DNA from 3 places in the Brevibacillus sp. FW301-21C12A genome. Region 2 is predicted to be linked to each of the others. Evidence: riboswitches for the same ligand, from Rfam matches in the RefSeq annotation. Region 2 holds a riboswitch; each other region holds the start of a gene.
What was found. A riboswitch is a leader RNA that binds a small molecule or an ion and turns the genes downstream of it on or off. The one in region 2 is predicted to bind lysine.

Region 1 (2,264 bases), on a different contig from region 2:
GAATAACGCAGGACACTTTGATGTCCGACGTCGAAACCATTTTAATAGAAATTTCTTTTTCAGCCAAAACGCGGAACATCTCAGCGGCAACCCCCGGATTGTTCACCATGCCGGAGCCGACGATGGACACTTTGGTCAAGTTTTGCTCGAAATCGACTTTTTCGAAGCCCAGCTCCGCTTTGTTGTTTTCCAGCGTATCCAGCGCCTTTTTCAAGTCATCTGCCGCGACCGTAAACGAAATGTTCGTGACAGCGGCATCGTAGGAGCTTTGAATGATGATGTCGACGTTCACCTGGTTGTCTGCGAGTGTATTGAACAGGCGGGAAAGAGTCCCCACCTTTGCAGGCATCCCGACAACCGTAACTTTGGCGACATCTTCGTCATGCGCGACTCCACTTACTACTCTTCCTGTTTCCATGTTGGCAACCTCCTCAACGTACGTACCCTCTTCGGCAGTAAAGCTGGAGCGGACCACCAGCCGTACCTTGTATTTTTTCGCAGCCTCCACCGAACGCGGATGCAGGACGCCTGCGCCGAGATTGGCAAGCTCCAGCATTTCATCATACGAGATCGTATTCAGCTTGCTTGCTGCCGGCACCATGCGCGGGTCGGCCGTGTAAACGCCAGAAACGTCTGTAAAAATCTCGCATTTGTCAGCATTCAGGCTGGCTGCCAGCGTAACCGCCGATGTATCCGATCCACCGCGGCCGAGCGTTGTAATTTCTCCTTCGTCGCTAAGACCTTGGAACCCTGCCACAATCACGACGCGGCCTCGACCGAGCTCCGCCTGAATGCGCTGTGGATCAATTTGCTTGATCCGCGCCCGGCCGTGGATCGCTTCTGTCGTCACTCCGGCCTGCCAGCCAGTCAAAGAAATGGCATCGTAGCCTTTGGAATGCAAGGCCATCGCGAGCAATGCGATCGATACTTGCTCCCCCGTGGTCAGCAGCATATCCATTTCACGCTCGGAAGGGTAGGCGCTGATCTGTTTGGCCATATCTACCAGGACGTCGGTAGATTTGCCCATCGCAGACACGACGACTACCAGGTCATGCCCTTCTTCTTTGTAGCTGATAATTCGGTCCGCAACTCGTAAAATTCGCTCAATAGTCCCTACAGAGGTGCCTCCGTATTTCTGCACGATCAACCCCATGCGGCTTCTCTCCCTTTTCTCATATCCAATGTTTGTAGAATGTATCGTTTTCTCTCGTTTTATTAGCTTGTTTTCGCTTACTCGTTTATGGAAAATTTTACCTGTCACTTTATAAAAAAGGCACCGACAAGGAATAAGTACCTGCCGCTGCCTACTGTTTCGACATACCGGTTCCTCCCTCCCAATACACGCGGACAATGCAGCACATGACAGGACAACACCTATCACCGCTCACATTGACACACCGTGAGATAGCACTCCATCTGACGCCGGTTAAGAGCCAGATGACAGTCCTGCACTTGTTCAATGCAGACCCAGCATGGAGAACTACGGGTTTTCCTCCACACTTCGGCGAATTCCCCTTTCCCGCTCCCTTCACAGATACCCGATCTCAGGGTGGTACTCTTGGTTTTCGCGCCTCTACCTCACTTCATAAGGGAAGTGAGGCTAACTATTCTGTTTGAAACGCATTATATCACGGGAATCCGAACGGTTCAATTGCTTTTTGAAAAAAACGTTACGATTCCAGCTTGCGCAAATGGGCGATAATCTGCTTCGCCAGCTTGTCGCCGATCCCCAACTGCCGGAAATCCTCCACCGTCGCCTCGCGCATTTTTTTCAGCGAGCCAAAATGGGTAAACAACAGCTTGCGCCGCTTTTCGCCGATGCCCGGTATTTCGTCGAGCTGGGAGGAGAGCATCGTCTTCGTCCGGGATTGTCGGTGAAACGTAATCGCAAACCGGTGCACCTCGTCCTGAATGCGCTGCAGCAAGTAAAACTCGTAGCTGTCCCGCTTCAGATTCACCGGCTCCGGCGGATCGCCGTACATCAACTGCGCGGTTTTGTGCTTTTCGTCTTTGGCCAGGCCGCAGACCGGGATGTACAGCCCCAGCTCGTTTTCCAGCACGTCCATGGCGGCGCTGATCTGCCCTTTGCCCCCGTCGATGACGATCAGATCGGGCAGCGGCTGGTTTTCCTTCAGCAAGCGCGAATACCGTCTGCGGATTACCTCGCGCATGGAGCCGTAATCGTCCGGCCCTTCGACTGTCTTGATCTTGAACTTGCGGTATTCCTTTTTGTCCGGACGGCCGTCCGTAAAGACAATCATCGC
Region 2 (2,264 bases):
AGGCGGCGGAGCGGAGCGGCTCGAACGGTTGCAGGAAGGCATGATTACGCAGCCGAAGCTTCAGAAGCTCGGCTGCGTCATTTGCTTGCAGTGGTCGCAAGTAGACCGTATGCGTATGTAACGTCATGATATCAATCCTCCTTCTTGAGAAAAGATGGATCGACATTTTATCATGACAGCGCTTGCTTGAAAAGGATTTTTTTGGACAACTTCTTTTCCGGCGCTAGTCTTAGCCGAGCAGCTCGGAGAAGGAAACGCCAAACTGTTTGCAAATCTCTACTTCTTTTGCGTTAGGAGACAGCTCGATTTTCAGACCTTCGAGTGGAGTTTCCGCTCCGCGCTCGCTCGCTTTTTTCAGCAAAATATCTACAGCAGCGCCCACATGCTCGTAAGCGGAGTCGCAGGAACCGAAAGCCGCGACTTTTTTGCCGCTCAAATCAATATCGTCCATCTCTTCGTAAAAGTCCAGGCACTCGTCTGGCAGATCGCCGTCGCCCCATGTATAGGCACCGAGCAAAATGGCATCGTAGTCTTCCAGTTCCTTGGCAGTGGCATCCATGACTTCTTTTATCTCCAGGTCTTTTCCGGTGGAACGAATCCCTTCGGCAATTGCTTCAGCAACTTCCTGCGTGTTTCCTGTCATGCTTGCGTACACCATCAAAATGCGGCTCATAAGAAGTAAACCCTCCAAATAAGATAATGAAAATCATTCTCACACAAATAAAATAATGAAAATGATTCTCGTTGTCAACAGTTATTTTTCTTTCCATAAAGCTGTTGCCACAAGTGATTGATTTTGGTAGAGTAAAATGAAATTATAATATTGGAAGTCTAAATAGAGGTGCGCCGAAGATGAGTACATCTTTTCGTAATCTGCCAGGGGGCGGGAAGAGAGGGAAAGGCTAAAGCGCCGAAGCTGTTGCTGTTCCCCTCGGATAGCAGCGGCTGGGGTGATTCGTGAACAATGAGCATCCTGTCACAAAAGGCAATCGCCTGTTTGTGGAGCGCTATTTACGATTTGCTTGGGCAGTATGGAAAGCAATGAGATAGCGAATGCACTCATTGCTTTTTTTAGTCAGGGGAGCGGTTCGCTCTCGTTGACAGGCACGCTTTTTATTAAAAGGAGGATGTACCAGTGAACATGATGGATGCCAATGAAATTATCGCGTTTATTCAAAAAAGCGAGAAGAAAACACCAGTGAAACTATACGTGAAAGGCAATCTGGAGGGCATTGACTTCGGTGCCAGCTCCAAGACGTTCATTACAGGCACGACTGGCGTTGTGTTTGGCGAATGGAAAGAAATCGAGCCGGTTCTGGCTGCGAACGCGGACAAAATCGAAGACTACGTAGTAGAAAGCGACCGCCGCAATTCGGCGATTCCGTTGCTCGACACAAAAGGAATCCAGGCGCGCATCGAGCCAGGCGCGATTATCCGCGACCAGGTGACGATCGGCAACAACGCAGTCATCATGATGGGCGCTACGATCAACATCGGTGCTGTGATTGGCGAAGGCACGATGATCGACATGAACGTCGTCGTCGGCGGCCGCGGAACGATCGGGAAAAACTGCCATATCGGCGCTGGTTCTGTCATCGCAGGCGTCATCGAGCCGCCTTCCGCGCAGCCAGTCGTAGTGGAAGATGACGTCGTAATCGGTGCCAACGCCGTGGTTCTGGAAGGCGTGCGCGTAGGAAAAGGCGCGGTTGTGGCAGCGGGCGCGGTCGTCATTGAAGACGTGCCGCCATACGTTGTGGTGGCTGGTACACCAGCGCGCGTGATTAAACAGATCGACGACAAAACTCGCTCCAAGACGGAGATCAAGCAGGAGCTACGTCAACTGTAGGGGAGAGAGCTCACATGGACTGGCGTACGCTTGATGAACAATACATCGTCTCTTCCTACAAACGCTTGCCGATCGCGATCGAAAAAGGGGAAGGCAACTACCTGTACGACACAGCGGGCAAAAAGTATTTGGATTTGTTTACGGGGCTGGCCGTCAATGTGCTCGGCCACTCCCATCCGCGGATCGTCCAGGCGCTGCGCGAACAGGGCGAGCGCTTCCTGCACATTTCCAACGTATTTTTGAACCAGCCGGCAATCCGGTTGGCCCAGCGGCTGGTGGAGCAGACGATCCCGGGAAAAGTGTTTTTCACAAATTCCGGTGCGGAAGCGACCGAAGCCGCGATCAAAATGATCCACAAATGGACGAAGGCAGAAGGGGCCGGGCGCGAAGGGATTGTCGTGCTCCGCAACAGCTTTCA
Region 3 (2,264 bases), on a different contig from region 2:
TGCCCGCAGAGATGACGCGAACGTGAAAAGGCGCCTTCGCGAGCGTCTGATTCAGCTCCTCCAGTTCCTCCTGCCGCAACGCTTCCCCGCGCACGACCCGCTCCAGCAGACTGCGCATATATTCGCGCAAACGCAACAGCGCCACTGCACTCGCCTCATCAATAGGCAATGGGGCGTGCAAAGCGTATTCCCGCAAAAGCTGCTCCAGCCATTCCTGCTTCGCCAGCCGATTTTCCCTGCGGCCAGACCCGCGCCAATCGCGCCAATCACTGTTTAAAAAATCAATGCACAGCCAGTTCACTCCACTCTTCCCCCATCTGCTTTTCGTTTCTTTTGCTTCTTGATATGCTCAGCCTGTGTATGGTATTCTCCATCTGTAACCAACATAAAATTTTTAGGTGGTTACAAGCTGCTTCTTATTGCCATTATAACGTTTCACCAATCTGTTTGACAGACGAGGAGGAACCACATGAATCGGATGGAACTGCTTGTTCACGAATGGGAATGCACGTCGGCACGGAATTTATCAATACCGCCGAGACGAACGACGACACGTTCCAGCCTTCGGGAGCGCCCGACGACGAAGCAGCCTGGCAGGCCACCGTACAGCGGATGGAAACCGTCCATCGCCAAATTCATGAAAAGCTCGTCGCTCTGTCAGACGAAGCGTTCGACCAGCCGCTTCCGAGCATCCCTGCCGGGCAAAGCGTGATGAGCATTATTTTGCACGACGCTTTTCACACAGGGCAAATCGTGCAGATCCGCAAGTTGCAAGGCTCCTGGCCTGCACGCCGATCCTTTTTGTAGCAAAACCGCTCCATGCCAATATTTTGCAGCGCAACTTTTTTCGTTGATAAATAACCGTCAATCTTATATAGTTGATAAATAAATCAATTTCATACATGTTATCCTCATCATTCACGGTGAGGGTAGAGGTCGCGGCTTTTATGTCATCCTGTACGAGATTCAGAAGAAATCAATGACTCCAGGAAAGGGAAAAGCCGCCGAAGCTCATGGCGTATCTCTGTGCGCATGGGCTGGGGCTGTACCCGAAAGGGACAGAACTGTCACGTTTGCTTGCCGGGCAAACGTGGTGTGCTATCTTCAGTGAAGGCTTGGTGGGGATTGGATCATACCGCCCTGTGCCGTTTTTTGGCTATTGGCGGTTTTTTCTTTTCCGACCGACCTTCTCAAATTTTTAGAAAGGTCGTGCAAGCAGCATATGTCACAGAATCAACTGCAACGTGGTTTGAAAGCCCGCCATCTGACGATGATCGCCATCGGCGGCTCCATCGGGACGGGCCTGTTCCTGGCAAGTGGAGGCTCGATTCACGAGGCCGGACCGGGCGGAGCCTTGGTCGCCTACATCGCCATCAGCATCATGGTTTACTTTTTGATGACCAGCCTGGGGGAAATGGCTGCCTTCATGCCTGTATCCGGCTCGTTTTCTACGTACGCCACCAAATTCGTCGATCCGTCCCTCGGCTTTGCGCTGGGCTGGAATTACTGGTACAACTGGGCGATTACGATTGCCGTCGAGCTATCTGCCGCGGCGCTGATTATGAAATACTGGTTCCCGGATACTCCCGCCATTTTGTGGAGTACCCTGTTCCTCTGCCTGATGGTTGCTCTGAATTTGTTGTCTGTCAAAAGCTACGGCGAATCCGAATACTGGTTTGCCTTGATTAAAGTCATGACGGTCATCGTCTTTATCGTGATCGGTGTCCTGATGATTTTCGGCATCATGGGCGGCGAAGCAGTCGGCTTCCAAAACTTCACCAAAGGCGACGCGCCATTCAACGGCGGCTTCATGGCCCTTCTCGGTGTGTTCATGATTGCCGGGTTCTCGTTCCAGGGAACTGAGCTGGTCGGTGTGGCCGCCGGGGAGAGCGAAGACCCTGCCCGCAACATCCCGAAAGCGATTCGCCAGATTTTTTGGCGCATCTTGCTGTTCTATATTTTCGCGATCCTGATTATCGGGCTGCTCGTTCCGTACGACAATCCGAATCTCATCAGCGGAGACATTACCGATATTGCCATCAGTCCGTTTACGATCGTGTTTGAAAAAGCCGGCTTTGCCTTTGCCGCCTCCGTAATGAACGCAGTCATTCTCACTTCCGTCCTGTCGGCGGGGAACTCCGGCATGTACGCTTCCACCCGTATGCTGTGGGTGCTGGCGAAGGAAGGCAAAGCTCCGAAATGGTTTGCCAAAGTGACACGCAACGGCGTCCCCGTCAATGCCCTCATCATGACGGCTGCCATCG

Region 1: it holds a riboswitch for lysine, as region 2 does, so the genes downstream of both, AC3WQH_RS06220 (aspartate kinase) here and dapD (2,3,4,5-tetrahydropyridine-2,6-dicarboxylate N-acetyltransferase) in region 2, are expected to answer to the same signal.
Region 3: it holds a riboswitch for lysine, as region 2 does, so the genes downstream of both, AC3WQH_RS07020 (amino acid permease) here and dapD (2,3,4,5-tetrahydropyridine-2,6-dicarboxylate N-acetyltransferase) in region 2, are expected to answer to the same signal.

Annotation. Positions count from the first base shown of each region.
Region 1 covers NZ_JBYTBG010000006.1:96,906-99,169, reverse strand. Annotated here, with positions in the region: gene AC3WQH_RS06220 (aspartate kinase) at 1-1,153, opposite strand, end outside; lysine riboswitch at 1,398-1,584, opposite strand; gene uvrC (excinuclease ABC subunit UvrC) at 1,671-2,264, opposite strand, start outside.
Region 2 covers NZ_JBYTBG010000003.1:41,771-44,034, forward strand. Annotated here, with positions in the region: gene AC3WQH_RS02995 (GNAT family N-acetyltransferase) at 1-127, opposite strand, end outside; gene AC3WQH_RS03000 (flavodoxin) at 230-673, opposite strand; lysine riboswitch at 829-1,018, shown strand; gene dapD (2,3,4,5-tetrahydropyridine-2,6-dicarboxylate N-acetyltransferase) at 1,136-1,846, shown strand; gene AC3WQH_RS03010 (aspartate aminotransferase family protein) at 1,861-2,264, shown strand, end outside.
Region 3 covers NZ_JBYTBG010000007.1:78,288-80,551, forward strand. Annotated here, with positions in the region: gene AC3WQH_RS07010 (CGNR zinc finger domain-containing protein) at 1-301, opposite strand, end outside; gene AC3WQH_RS07015 (hypothetical protein) at 499-807, shown strand; lysine riboswitch at 923-1,109, shown strand; gene AC3WQH_RS07020 (amino acid permease) at 1,223-2,264, shown strand, end outside.